3 linked regions of the Vreelandella piezotolerans genome follow. The protein of the gene in region 1 interacts with the protein of each later gene in a pairwise test. Links are inferred from orthologs where the notes say so. Each region holds a gene or a part of one and is shown in the gene's direction. Other genes may lie near its edges.

The links. Proteins that work in one complex are often made in the same cells at the same time.
Region 2: the proteins of malT (region 1) and fliJ interact in binary tests that used the Escherichia coli proteins (3 or more experiments, as listed by UniProt). The link is inferred for Vreelandella piezotolerans from one-to-one orthologs.
Region 3: the proteins of malT (region 1) and dnaJ interact in binary tests that used the Escherichia coli proteins (3 or more experiments, as listed by UniProt). The link is inferred for Vreelandella piezotolerans from one-to-one orthologs.

What each region holds. Positions count from the first base shown.
Region 1 is NZ_CP048602.1:1,502,702-1,511,014, forward strand. The notes cover bases 2,877-6,090. They hold malT (HTH-type transcriptional regulator MalT), read left to right. Parts: upstream 2,877-3,184; coding sequence 3,185-5,890; downstream 5,891-6,090. Other genes in these bases: GYM47_RS06915 (carbohydrate porin), read left to right, coding at 2,877-3,026; GYM47_RS06925 (alpha-amylase family glycosyl hydrolase), read left to right, coding at 6,038-6,090. In the rest of the region: GYM47_RS06910 (ABC transporter substrate-binding protein), read right to left, coding at 1-1,021; more of GYM47_RS06915, read left to right, coding at 1,491-2,876; more of GYM47_RS06925, read left to right, coding at 6,091-7,717; sn-glycerol-3-phosphate ABC transporter ATP-binding protein UgpC, read left to right, coding at 7,705-8,313. UniProt on the Escherichia coli protein: Positively regulates the transcription of the maltose regulon whose gene products are responsible for uptake and catabolism of malto-oligosaccharides.
Region 2 is NZ_CP048602.1:115,056-118,054, reverse strand. It holds fliJ (flagellar export protein FliJ), read left to right. Parts: upstream 1-1,273; coding sequence 1,274-1,726; downstream 1,727-2,999. Other genes in the region: GYM47_RS00510 (flagellar hook-length control protein FliK), read left to right, coding at 1,749-2,999; fliI (flagellar protein export ATPase FliI), read left to right, coding at 1-1,273. UniProt on the Escherichia coli protein: The FliJ protein is a flagellar protein that affects chemotactic events. Mutations in FliJ results in failure to respond to chemotactic stimuli.
Region 3 is NZ_CP048602.1:349,299-352,169, forward strand. It holds dnaJ (molecular chaperone DnaJ), read left to right. Parts: upstream 1-794; coding sequence 795-1,949; downstream 1,950-2,871. Other genes in the region: dnaK (molecular chaperone DnaK), read left to right, coding at 1-685; GYM47_RS01665 (DMT family transporter), read left to right, coding at 2,167-2,871.

The sequences.
Region 1 (8,313 bases):
AAGAAGCCTGAATGGCGCGGCGCTTTTGCTCTTCTTCACCGGTCAGATACGCCACCAGGTCAGCGGCGATCTCAGGATGCTCGCTGTAGCGCGACACGGCCAGGTTCCAGCCGCCCAGGCCCGCGGCGCTCTGGCCCTCTTCACCGCCGGCAGGCAGCTGCACGACGCCTACTTTGCCGCGCACGTCGCTATCGTCACTCTGGGCCAGTGACCACGCGTAGGGCCAGTTGCGCATGAAGACGGCATTGCCGCCCTGGAAAACACCCCGTGCTTCCTCTTCGGTGTAGTTCAGCACGCCTTCCGGGGAGATGTCGCCAATCCAAGAGGCGGCCAGATCCAGCGCTTGGGCAGCGCGCTCGTTGTTGATGGTCACTTCGCCTTCGTTATCGACCACGGTGCCGCCGCCAAAGCTGGCAACCCACTCGAGGGCGTTGACGGTCAGGCCTTCGTAGGCGCGGCCTTGGAACACGAAGCCTTGCATACGGTCGTTGCCCGCTTCACGCTCGGCGTTTTGAATATCGCGCGCGATCTCCGTCATCTCTTGCCACGTGGTGGGCACCTCGTGGCCATGCTTTTCCAGCAGGTCTTCGCGGTAGTAAAGAACACCCGCATCGGTAAACCAGGGCATGGCGACCAGGCGGTCATCGATGGTGTTATTGGTCACGATGGTGTCGAAGTGACCGACTGCGGCGTCTTCACCCAGTACTTCGCGCAGGTCGAGCAGGTGGTTGGCTAGCAGACCGGGCCATACCACGTCGATCTGCATCACATCGATATCGCTGGAGTTAGCGGAGAGAATTTGTTGATAGAGAGACAGGCGCTCAGTAGACGAGTTGGGCGTTGAAACCACATCGACGCTGTGGCCGGTTTTCTCTTCCCAGGCGCGTACGCCTTCTTGGCAAAGGGTCAACTCTGCGCCAACTGCACCACAGGAGATCGTCAGTTCGGCCGCCTGGGCAGACCCGGTGGCACTGGCAAGACTGGCCAAAGCAATAGCTGAAGTGAGTAGTGTCTTTTTCATTACGGCGTTCCTCGGCGTTTATTGTTGTGGGTGATGGGGTATCAATGCGCTCATAGCGCCTACTTAAACGATTAAGTACGCTGCCAGTTAGCCGTCTGTCGTCGTGAAGTTCAATAGCGACTTTTGTCTAATCTATGTCAATTCAATTTCTCTAAGATAAATAACCTTTTAGACATTGGTCGATAATTAGTAAAAGCTTGTTGGTTTACGTGCTCTTAATCGATTAAGTTTCAACTGTCACTCTATCTTCACACAACACGAAAGTTGCTTTGCAACACGTTGGGTCAATCACCTTGTCGCGTTGTTGGGCACAGGCTTCGGCGAGTCGAAGTAACGACACGGGTGGCAGCACTGAAACGCTGGCTTTTTTTACACCGGTTTTGGGGCCGGTGATCAAAAAGTAGGGAGCCAAACGGTTCGGGCGTTCGGGATAAAAAACAATAGGATTTAACACTAGGGTTGAAAAACAATGCATAAAATGACGTTCAAAACACCTTTAGCCATTGCCGTCGCCGCTGCCAGCTTCGGTCTTTGCGGTGCCGCCAATGCTGACATGACCTTGGAAGAGCGCTTTGCCGAGCTGGAAGCACGCATTGCAGCCGCTGAGCAGCGAGCTGAAGCGGCCGAGCGCCGCGCCGAGCTAGCCGAGCAAGGTCGCGGAACCGCGCCTGCATCCAGCGCCCCGGCTGCGGCGACTACCAATGCCGATATCGAAGAGCGCCTGGCCCGCGTCGAACGCCAGGCCAGCGGCGAAGAGGGCTTTTCGTTTAACGTTTACGCCCGATCTGGCCTGCTGATTGGTGAAGATGGCAAAAGTGCACCGGGTGGCCCGTACCTAACGCCCGCCGGTGGTAACGGTGGGGCGGTGGGGCGTTTGGGCAACGAGCCGGACACCTACTCTGAAGCGATCCTGAACTACCGCATGCAGTTCGATAACGGCGCCAAAGCCCGCTACACCACCATGCTGGCCCATGGCACCAACTCCAGCAACGACTGGGTGGGCGATGACACCAACCTGAACGTGCGTCAGGTGTACGCAGAGTTCAGCGATTTGCCGAGCTTTACAGGGGCCTTCGAGAACGCCTCGATCTGGGCGGGTAAGCGCTTCGATCGCAATAACTTCGACATTCACTGGCTTGACAGCGACGTGGTCTTTCTCGCCGGTACCGGTGGTGGTGTGTACGACGTGCAGCTGGCGGAGAACTGGAAAACCAACTTCTCGCTCTATGGTCGCAGCTTCAGCGACTTCCCGGTCGTCAACCGTGAAAACCCCGGTTTGGACGGCGAAAACAGCGATACCGACAACCTTGTCCTGACCTCCAACAACTACTTCGGTAACTGGCAGGTGATGGTCAACGGCATGTCCGCTGCCGATAACGACGAGCGCGACATCGGCGTCGGCCAAACCGCTGCCGATACCGGTTGGCACACCATGGTGGCCTACCACGGTGATAGCTTCTTTGGGTTGGGCGACGGTAACTTCAAGGCCGCCGTACTGCACGGCCAAGGCCTGGGTGCCGAGGTGAAAGGCTTGGGTAGCAACGGCGACTTGACCGATGATGCCAGCGCAACGCGCCTTGCCCTCTACGGCACGACCTACATTGCCCCGCAGTGGCGCATTGCGCCGGCCATCCTGGCGGAAACCAGCGACGACCGTTTTGCTAGTGGCGATAGCTATGATTGGGCCACGCTGAACGTTCGCCTGGCGAACGAAATCAACCAAAACTTCGAAATGCAGTACGAAGCCAGCTACCAGTGGATGGACTTCGAACCGCAGGGTTACAGCGGCCGCAATGCGGTGGACGGCGACTACATGAAGTTCACTATCGCCCCGACCTTCAAGCCGGAAGTGGGCGGGTTCTGGAAGCGTCCTGAAATCCGTCTGTTCACCACCTACAGCGACTGGGATGAGAGCCTGAATAGCTACGGTGCCAGCTCGCTGGGCAGCGACGGCTTCACAGGTGGTGAGTTCACCTTCGGTGTCCAAACCGAAGTATGGTTCTAGGGGAGTACCGCTCGCTAGCAAGACTGCTTTCGATCTCATGGCGGCATGAGCGCCATCTGCCCATGCCGGTTGCCCGCGACTCGTCGCGGGCTTTTTATTGTCCAAATAAGTAGCCTAAGTCATAGACGAGGACGTTGGTAGACACATAGGAGAGGGCCATGCCGCTGCTACAAGAAAAGCTTACCGCACCGACGTTGCCACTGGGCGTCGTGGCAAGGCCGCGCCTCAATGATGCCTTTGCATTGAACGAGCGCGTGCGCCTGCTTCTCGTTCAAGCCCCGTCGGGCTACGGAAAGACCACGCTACTGGCAGAACGCCTACCCGCCCTGGAGCAAGACGCCGCTTGGCTGCGCCTGGACCAGCGCGACAATCGGCCCGAGCGCTTTTTACGCTACTGGCAAGCCGCCATCGATACGCTGTTACGTGAGGATGCGCCGCTGTCGCCTTTGTCTGAGGCGGCGGACTGCGTGGAGCAGCTAGAGCGCTGGCTGGGCGAGCTGCCGAAGCAGCGGACGGCTTGTCGGCTGGTCGTGGATGAGTTCGAGCACCTGACGCACCCCGATATTCTGGCGGGGCTTGCCCACTGGCTGCGTCATCAGCCGCCCTGGCTGACCCTGACCCTAGCCAGTCGCTCCCGGCCTGCGCTGGGCCTTGCCAGCCTGCGGCTGCGGGGCGAACTCGAAGAGATCGATCTAAGCGCCCTGGCCTTCGATAGCGAAGAGGCGCAAACCCTCTGCGCCGAGCAGCTCAGTTTTCCGCCTACTCGGGTGAGCCTGGAGCGGGCGCTGCGCCGCAGCGGCGGCTGGGTGATGGCCCTGAACTGGCTGGTGGAGCGTACGACGACTCGCGCCGGATTCGATGCGCTGGTCGAGCGGCTAAACGGCGGTCATCCCGATTTTGTGGCCTGGTTCGATGAACGGCTGGCCGAGGCGCTGCCCCCTGAGGAGCGAGAGCTACTACTGCAGCTCGGTGTGCTGGAGCGCTTCTCACCTGAATTGATGGCGCGCCTGCTGGAGGGCGAGCGGCTTACCCAGCGGCTCGATGCCTTCGAGCAAGCGGGGCTATTCATCGAGCGGCCCGACCCCCACGCCCAGTGGTACCGCTTTCAACGGCTGTTCGGGGAGTACCTGCGCCACCGCCGCCACGAGCTTAGCTTGGCCACCCAGCGCACCCTGCACCAGCGGGCCAGCCAAGCCTGGCTGGCACTCAACGACCCGATCATGGCGTTGCGCCAAGCCATTTTGGCGGAATCGCCCGAGGAGGTGGCCAGTCTACTGGTCGCGCAAGGGCCAGCGCTGTTGGCCAGCGGGGCCTACGCGCTGCTGGCTCAAGGGCTTGGGCTGCTGGGGGAGCCGCAAATCTCGACACGCCCAGAGCTGGCGCTGCTCTACGGCTGGGTCTCCCATGCGCAGTTCCAGTTCGATATCACCGCACGAGTCATCCAATGGATCGAAGCGCAGCTGGAGGCCCCAGAGTGGCAGCGGCTGACGGCCGAGTTTGCCACCCTGCGCGCCCAATTAGCGATCAATCAGGGCAACGCCGAGCGCGCTGCGCCGCTCGCTGAACAGGCGCTGGCCGTGCCCGCCCGCTATTTAGCCTCCACCCCGCTGACCGCGACCGCCATCTTGAGCGAGGCGCGTTTCGTGCTGGGCTATCTGGACGAGTCGCTGCAACGGGTGCGCGAGGTGGAGCGTCTGGCACGCCAGCGAGAGGATCACCAGCTACTGCTGTGGTCATTCTGCCATCAGTCGGAAACGCTGGTGGCCCAGGGGCGCTTGCAGGCCGCTTACGATATTCAAGAGCGCGCTTTTGCCCTTCTGGAGCGGGCAGAGCTCGAGCACCTGCCCGTGGCGGAGTTTCTCTACCGGATTCGCAGCCAGGTGCTTTGGGAGTGGCACCGCCTGGATGAAGCCGAGCAGGCCGCGCTCAAAGGCATTGCCGTGCTCGACAACCAGGGCGAGCGCTGGACGCTGCAGTGCCACATTCAACTGGCCAAAATTGCCCAGAGCCGTGGCGATCAGGCTCAGTGCGCTGACCATATTCGGCGGCTGCGTAAAATCCTGGCCGAAGGCGATTACCATATCGACTGGGTCGCCAATGCCCACGCCACGCTGCTGGCCTGGTGGCACTCCACGCAAGACCTCGACGCTGTGGAGCGCTGGCGTCAGGAAGCGCCCGCGCCCATCACCGAAGGGGCCACCAACCACTTTGCCCAATGCAACGTACGCAATCACGCTCGGGCGCTTACGCTGCTGGGCCGCTTTGATGAGGCCCGCGCGCTGCTGGAAGCACTCGAAGTCCATACTCAAAGACTTGGGCTGGTCACCGATGCCAACCGCAACCAGCTCTGCCTCGCGGCCGCTGCGTGGTCGGCTGGCCAGGAGGAGCAAGCCCGGCACCATATGCATCAAGCGCTCAGTTTGGCGTCTCGCACGGCGTTGATAGGCAGCTTTTTGCGCATGGGCAAACCGCTGGGAGATCTGCTGTCGGGCTTATTGACGGACGGCACGCTATCAGCCTTGGAGCAGGCGAGGGCAGAGCGGCTGCTGGCGCTGGCGGGTCAGCAGAAAGACTTTGGAAGCGCCCGACGCTTGATATTGGACGAAACGGTGATCGCGGATATCGTCGCAAGACCTGACGTGCCGGAGCTGATTCGCACCTCGCCGCTCACCCGACGCGAATGGCAAATCCTGGGGTTGATCCACGCCGGGCTCTCCAATGAGCAGATTGCCGAACAGCTCTCGGTGGCGCCGACGACCATCAAGACCCATATCCGCAGCCTTTACCAAAAGCAGAACATTCGCCGCCGAGACGAAGCCATTGCGCTGGCAGGGCAACTCATGGCGCATATTCAGGGGGAGTGAGGCGCCGTGTGACCACTCCTCCCCACGCCTACGCCTGATGCGTCCAGTGGGGGAGGATTCTATCAAGCGGCGTAGCCTGCATCATGCCAGCCATAGGTGATGACTCAACGATTTGAGACACCGTCGGTAATAACAAGGATAAGGACCATGATGCAGACACCTTCTACTTCTCACTACGTTGGCAGCCAAGGAGCCGACTGGTGGCGCGGCGCGGTGATTTACCAAATCTACCCGCGTAGCTTTATGGACAGTCACGGCGACGGCATTGGCGATTTGAAAGGGGTGATCGACAAGCTCGACTACATCGCTTCATTAAACGTCGATGCGATTTGGCTGTCGCCGTTTTTTACCTCGCCGATGAAAGATTTCGGCTACGACATCAGCAACTACCGCGATGTCGACCCCATGTTCGGCACGCTGGAAGACTTCGACCGCCTGGTCGAAGCGGCCCACGCGCGGGGGCTGAAAGTGACGATCGATCAGGTGATGTCCCACACCTCCGACCAGCACGTGTGGTTCGAAGAGAGCCGCCAAAGCCGCGACAACCCCAAAGCCGACTGGTACGTATGGGCCGATCCCAAACCCGACGGCGCGCCGCCCACCAACTGGCAGTCGGTATTCGGCGGCAGCGCCTGGCAGTGGGATACCCGCCGCTGCCAGTACTACCTGCATAACTTCTTGGCCAGCCAGCCGGATCTTAACTTCCGCACCCCTGCGGTGGTCGACGCCATGCTGGAAGAGGTGCGCTTCTGGTTGGAGCGCGGCGTGGATGGCTTCCGGCTGGATGCGGTGAACTTCTGCACCCACGGCGAGTTAAAAGACAACCCGCCGCGCCAGGAAGTTACCGAGAGCTTCCTGGGCGTTCGCCCCGACAACCCCTACGGCTATCAGCTCCACCAATACGACAAAACCCAGCCGGAAAATCTGGTGTTTCTGGAGCGGCTGCGGGCGCTGCTGGATGAGTACCCCGGCACCACGAGCGTAGGTGAAGTGGGTGACGACGATGCGCTCGGCGTGATGGCGGAGTACTCCCAGGGCGGCAAGCGCCTGCACATGTGCTATTCGTTCAACCTGCTGACCGATAAAGCCGACCCTGGCTACTTGCACGAAACGCTCACCGAAATGGAAGCGCGCATTGGCGATGGCTGGCCCTGCTGGGCGCTGGGAAACCACGACGTAACGCGGCTGGCAACCCGCTGGCAGGCGGAAGGGCAGCTCGATAAGCTGCGCCTCTATTTGGTGTTCCTGTTCAGCCAGCGGGGCAGCGTATGCCTCTATCAGGGCGAAGAGCTGGGCCTGCCCGAGGCGGAGCTGACGTTCGAGCAGCTCGTCGATCCGGCGGGCATCACCTTCTGGCCTGCTTATAAAGGTCGCGATGGCTGCCGCACCCCGCACCCCTGGCAGGCGGACGCCCGCCATGCGGGCTTTAGCAGCGCTACTCCCTGGCTGCCGGTGCCCGATTCCCACGCAAGTTTGGCGGTGGACCAGCAAGAGCAGGATGCCGATTCGCTGCTCAATGCCTACCGCGCGTTTTTAGCCTTCCGCCGCACGCAGCCTGCGCTGGTGAAAGGCGACGTGGATTACCATCCGGTACGCGACGAGGTGCTCTGTTTGGAGCGCACCCATCAGCAAACTCGCCTGCTGGTGGCGCTGAACTTTAGCGATCAAACCGTGACCCGCTCGGCTCCCGAGGGCGCTGAAGCACTGGGGGATGCACCTAAGTGGCTAAACGGCGAGTGGCAGGCAGGTACGCTGACACTGCCGCCGTTTGGGGTGGCGATTGCCCGCTGCCCGCACACTCAGGAGGAAGCACCATGGGACGTTTGACGTTTAGCGGCATCGGTAAGTCTTTCGATGGTATTGAAATCTCACGGGATATCGACCTCACCATCGAAGACGGCGAGTTCGTCGTTTTCGTGGGCCCCTCCGGCTGCGGTAAATCCACGCTACTCCGCATGATTGCAGGCTTGGAAGACATCACCACCGGGGATATGCAGCTCGATGGCCAGCGGATCAACGAGATACCGCCCCAGGAGCGGGACATCGGCATGGTGTTCCAATCCTACGCGCTCTACCCGCACATGAGCGTGGCGGAGAACATGGCCTTTGGCTTGAAGCTGGCGCGTACCGACAAAGCAGAAATTCGCCGCCGCGTGGAGCACGCCGCCGAGATGCTGCATCTCACCGAGCTTCTGGAGCGCAAGCCCAAAGACCTCTCCGGCGGCCAGCGCCAGCGGGTGGCCATTGGCCGCACCCTGGTCAAAGAGCCTGCCGTGTTTCTGTTCGACGAGCCGCTCTCCAATCTGGATGCCGCGCTGCGCGTGGATATGCGGGTACAGATCGCCGCGCTGCACAAGCGCCTGAACGCCACCATGATCTACGTCACCCACGATCAGGTGGAGGCGATGACCCTGGCCGACCGT
Region 2 (2,999 bases), 1.4 Mb from region 1 along the record:
GGGCATGGTGATCGAAGTAGTCGGGTTACGTGTGGCGGTTGGCAGCGCCTGCCAAATCGAACTTCCGGGCGCCGATGGCCGCCTGAACGACAGTGATAAGCATGCCGAAGCCGAAGTCGTTGGCTTCTCGGGCGATAAGCTTTACCTGATGCCGCTGGAAGAAATTTCTGGCTTGATGCCAGGCGCACGGGTGACGCCCTTGGTCGATGGCAACGGGCATAGTGCTCGTCGCTTCCCAGTCGGCGACGAACTGCTGGGGCGCGTGCTCGATGGTAACGGTAACCCGCTCGACGACCGTGAAAGCGTCGAAGAGGCACCCCGCACGACCCTGCAGTCTCGACCGCTCAACCCACTGTCTCGAGCGCCCATAGAGTCACAGATCGATGTTGGTATCCGCGCCATCAACGCACTGCTTAGCGTAGGCCGAGGCCAACGCATGGGGCTATTCGCTGGCTCTGGCGTCGGTAAATCGGTACTGCTGGGTATGATGGCACGCTATACCCAAGCCGATGTGATCGTGGTTGGCTTGATCGGCGAGCGTGGCCGCGAAGTGCAGGATTTCATCGACAATATTTTGGGTCCAGAGGGCCGTCGACGCGCCGTGGTCGTCGCCGCCCCTGCCGACACGTCGCCCCTCCAACGATTGCAGGGGGCCGCTTACGCCACGCGCATTGCCGAAGGGTTCCGCGACGCTGGGCGCAACGTGTTGCTGATCATGGACTCGCTAACGCGCTATGCCATGGCCCAGCGGGAAATCGCGCTCGCCATCGGCGAACCGCCCGCCACGAAAGGGTATCCGCCATCGGTGTTCGCCAAATTGCCTGGCTTGGTCGAGCGGGCGGGAAATGCGGAGCGAGGCGGCGGCTCGATTACGGCGTTCTATACCGTACTCACCGAGGGAGATGACCAGCAGGACCCTATCGCCGATTCGGCCAGGGCGATCTTGGATGGCCATATCGTGTTATCACGCACACTGGCCGAAGCAGGCCACTACCCTGCCATCGACATAGAAGCGTCTATCAGTCGTGCGATGACTGCCATCGTGACGCAAGAACAGCAGCAGAAAGCGCGAACGTTCAAACAACTCTTTTCACGCTATCAACGCAACCGCGATTTGATCAGCGTGGGAGCCTACAGCCCTGGGCATGACCCTCGGCTAGACGAAGCCGTCAATCGCTTTCCTGATTTAGAGCGATTTCTTCAACAAAATATCGAGGAGTGTGCGCCGCTTGAGGAGTCCCGCCAAGCCCTGCACACGGTAGTGGGAGGCTAAATGAGTCATCAACAGCTCGATATGCTGACAGACCTTGCCCGCGATGCACGCGACCAAGCCGGCAAACTGCTGGCGCAAGAGCGCCAAACTCAGCAGCAAACCGAAGCGCAGCTACAGTCGCTCAATCGCTATCGGGCGGAGTACGCCGAGCGTTTACAGCAAGCCATGCGTGACGGCATCGACCCCGCTACCATGTACAATTATCAACAGTTCTTGGCGTCACTGGATGCTGCTCTTAGCCGTGCCCGACAGGCGCTAGCGGCGCAGCAAAAGCGCGTGCAACAAAGCCAACAGCACTGGCAACAGGAGCAGCGCAAACTCTCCTCTTACGATACACTGGCCTCGCGCCGGTTATTAGAAGAGCACCGCCGACAAGCGCGTCACGAGCAGAAAGCGAGCGACGACATGGTCACTAATCGTCTGGCTCGCCAACAGTCTGACAAACCCCTTTAGCGTCGCGTCAGGAAGCCTATTCATGAATATTCAACTGTTACTTTCTGCGAGTCCTAGCCAAGGCAATGGCATGTCGGCTTCACAGGCAACCGGGGCTCAAAGCCTCTCCAGCAACGGTCTTTTCCGCCAAGCCATGCTTCAGGCGAATGAAGGACAGCCACGCCTGCCGCAAGAACTCGCTACCGGTGCGACATCCGCCTCACAGGCATCGGCTGCTCTGAAGGAGTTCGCCTCGCTATTGGAGTCACTAGGCATTGAGCTCGACCAAGAAGAGCTCGCGACGCTGCTCGCGCAGCTACACAACGCAGAGCAACCCAGCGCCGACCAGCTAGCCGCTCTGCCCGGCATGCTCAGCAGCACCGGAGAGACCTCACCATCATCGCTTGACGAAATTTCCAGTCGTCTTGCGCTGGTCGCAGCCTTCAGTGATGCAACGACTCAATCCCGCGACGTCACGGCTGAGACCGTGTCGATTGCTGATATTGCCGAACAGTTAGCGATAAGCCAACAAGATGCTGCCGCGTTAGTCGCTGCTTATCAGCAACTCGCTGCCGGCACAGGCTCGGCCGGTGACTCTACACTTGAGTCCCGCAACCAGCACATCGTCTCACTGCTCGCCGCCAACTCTACGGCTCATGCATCCTCGAGCAGTCAGCCTGCCACATACAGCACGCTGACGGCATCGGCTGCGCAAATGAATGCATCTCAACTTCGCGTCAGTAGTGAGGCAATGACGAGTGCCTTGGCGGTCAGCAATGGCGCTAATGACACAGCTGCGCGGCTGGGTAGCGCCAGCGAACTAGCACTCAACGTGCCTAATGTTCATGGCACTCCTGCCCCTGCTGCCGTTCCATCGGGCACCTCGCTCCCCTCCTCGATCGGTACTCCCGTATCGCATCCGGCGTGGCCATCCCAGCTCGGTCAGCAACTCGTTCAATTTGCTCAGCGAGGGGGGGAGCAACACATTCAGATGAAACTGCACCCCGCCGAACTTGGCCCGCTCTCCATTTCATTGAAAATGACCGAACACGGTGCCCAGGCGCACTTCTTATCGGCTCATGCGCAGGTTCGTCAGGTATTGGAGCAGGCGATTCCGCAACTACGCGACGCGCTGGCCGAACAAGGCATTTCACTGGGTGAAACGTCAGTGGGTGAGCAAAACGCTTCCAATGAACAAGCCTTTGCCCAGCAGGGTAATGGCGGCGGCGGGCTGATTGACGGCAACGACGTCGAAAGTAATGGGCCAACAGCCACGTTGGACAGCACGCCGGTA
Region 3 (2,871 bases), 1.2 Mb from region 1 along the record:
CACCATCCCGACCAAGAAGACGCAAACCTTCTCGACCGCGGATGACAACCAGACCGCCGTGACCATTCACGTCGTTCAGGGTGAGCGTAAGCAAGTGTCGCAGAACAAGTCGCTGGGTCGCTTCGACCTCGCCGACATTCCGCCGGCACCGCGCGGTGTGCCGCAGATCGAAGTGGCGTTCGATCTCGATGCCAACGGCATTCTGAACGTGTCTGCCAAAGACAAGGCGACCGGCAAAGAGCAGTCCATCGTCATCAAGGCGTCTAGCGGCCTCTCCGATGATGAGATCGAGCAAATGGTACGCGACGCTGAAGCTCACGCGGACGAAGACAAGAAGTTCGAAGCGCTGGTACAGCTGCGTAACCAAGCGGACGGCATGATTCACGCCACCCGTAAGACCGTTCAAGAAGCGGGCGATAAGGCCACCGATGACGAGAAACAGGCCATCGAAAACGCCATCGCCGAACTGGAAGAAGCGGTGAAAACCGATGACCAGGACGACATCCAGAAGAAACTGGATGCGCTGACCGAAGTCTCCGGCCAGCTGGCGCAAAAGATGTACGCCGAACAGGCAGAAGCGGCCCAGGCGGGTGGTGAAGGTGCTGAAGAAGCCAACACCAAGCAGGACGATGACGTGGTTGACGCCGAATACGAAGAAGTCAACGACGACAAGAAGAAGCAGTAACCCACCTCTTTCTGCCAAGGAAAGCGGTGACGCGGGAGGCAACTCCCGCGTTGCTGTTTCCGCGGCCGAGACGCCTATAGTGCGTAGCTAACCAGGAGGCGTAGGACCCATGTCCAAACGCGATTATTACGAAGTCCTGGGTGTCGAAAAAGGGGCCGATCAGAAAGAGATCAAAAAGGCCTATCGCCGTCTGGCGCAAAAATTCCACCCTGATCGAAACCCGGACGATACCTCCGCAGCGGAAAAATTCCGCGAAGTGTCGGAAGCTTACGAAGTTCTGAGCGATGGCGAGAAGCGCGCGGCCTACGACCAGTTCGGCCATGCCGGTGTGGATGGCCAGGGCGGCGGCTTTGGCGGCGGTGGCTTCGGTGGCGGCGGCGCTGGCGATTTCAGCGATATCTTCGGCGATGTGTTTGGCGATATCTTCGGTGGCGGCGGTGGTCGTCGTCGTGGGCCCAACGCACCTGCACGGGGCTCCGACCTGCGCTACAACCTAGAGCTGGATCTAGAGAGCGCAGTGGCGGGCACCACGGTGGACATTCGCGTCCCGCGTCATATTGAGTGTGACCGCTGCGACGGTGGCGGCGCCGAGCCGGGCTCCACCAAAGAGACCTGCCCGACCTGCCATGGTCACGGCCAAGTACGCATGCAGCAGGGCTTCTTTGCGGTTCAGCAAACCTGCCCGACCTGTCACGGCAGTGGCCAGCACATCAAAGTGCCGTGCCACAAATGTAACGGCGAAGGCCGCGTGCGTGAAACCCGCACCCTCTCGGTGAAGATTCCGCCGGGTGTGGATACCGGCGACCGTATTCGTCTCAACGGCGAAGGCGAGAGCGGCGTGAACGGAGGCCCGGCGGGCGATCTGTACGTTCAGGTGTCCATCAAGCCGCACCACATCTTCAAGCGTGACGGTAAGCACCTGCAGTGCGACGTGCCGATCAATTTCGTCGATGCAGCCCTCGGTGGCGAGTTGGAAGTGCCCACGCTGGATGGCCGCGTGAAGCTGAAGATTCCGCCGGAAACCCAAACCGGCAAACTCTTCCGCCTACGTGGTAAAGGCGTGAAGCCCGTTCGCGGCGGCGCCCCCGGCGACCTGCTGTGCAAAGTGGTGCTGGAAACGCCCGTCAACCTCAACGACGAGCAGAAAGACCTGCTTCGCCAGCTGCAAGAGAGCTTCGATGGCAGCAACAGCCACAGCCACTCACCGAAGAAGACCGGTTTCTTCGACAGCGTGAAGAAGTTCTTTGAAGAGATGAAGCCGTAAGAGCCCAGAGCGCTCTGAAGTAACAGCCCCAGCACCCCGGTGCTGGGGCTTTTTTATATGTATATGCCATTGCAGACCCATCCGCCGCGCCAAGGCTTGTGGGTCTGGCAGACGATGCTACGTGGGGCTTGAGTGAGACAAGCCAAGGCGACTTACGTCACAATAACAGCATCCGCTTATTAACCTCTGGACGCTGACGAATGAAGGAAACCACCTAATGCCTTTGGATGCTGTTGACCGCCCTTATTTGGGGATTTGGCTGCGTGTGCTGTCGGGGGTGCTGTTTACGGGCATGCTGGTGTGTATCAAAGCCGTGAGCGATGAAGTGCCGGTGGGGCAGTCGGTGTTTTTCCGTTCGCTGTTTGCGCTGTTGCCGATCGTGGTGTTTCTGGCCCTACGCCGGGAGTTTCCTCAGGGATTGGCGACCCGGCGACCGTTGGGGCATGCCTTGCGTTCAGGATTGGGCGCGGCGGCGATGTTTGCCTCGTTTGCCGCCGTGGCGGTGCTGCCGGTGGCCGAGACCACGCTGCTGGCGCAGTTGACGCCTATTTTTATGGCACTAGGCGGTGTCTTGCTGTTGGGCGAGCGCTTTACGTGGGTGCGTGCGCTCGCGATGGGGCTGGCGATGGGGGGAATGGCCGTGCTGGTGTTGCCGAACGTGGGCGGTGCTTCCCAATCGGGCCAGCTGGTGGGCTATCTATTGGCGGTGCTGAGCGCGGTGCTGACGGCGGGGGCGTTACTCACCGTGCGGCGCATTTCGCGCACGGAAACGCCGGGCGCCATCGCGTTTTACTTCATTTTGGTGTCGGCCCTGGCGGGGCTGGCGACGCTGCCGCTAGGCTGGTCAGCGTTACGCCCAGAGGTGTTGAGCCTGCTCGTGCTGGCGGGGCTGTTGGGCGGGGCGGCGCATATCGCGATGACG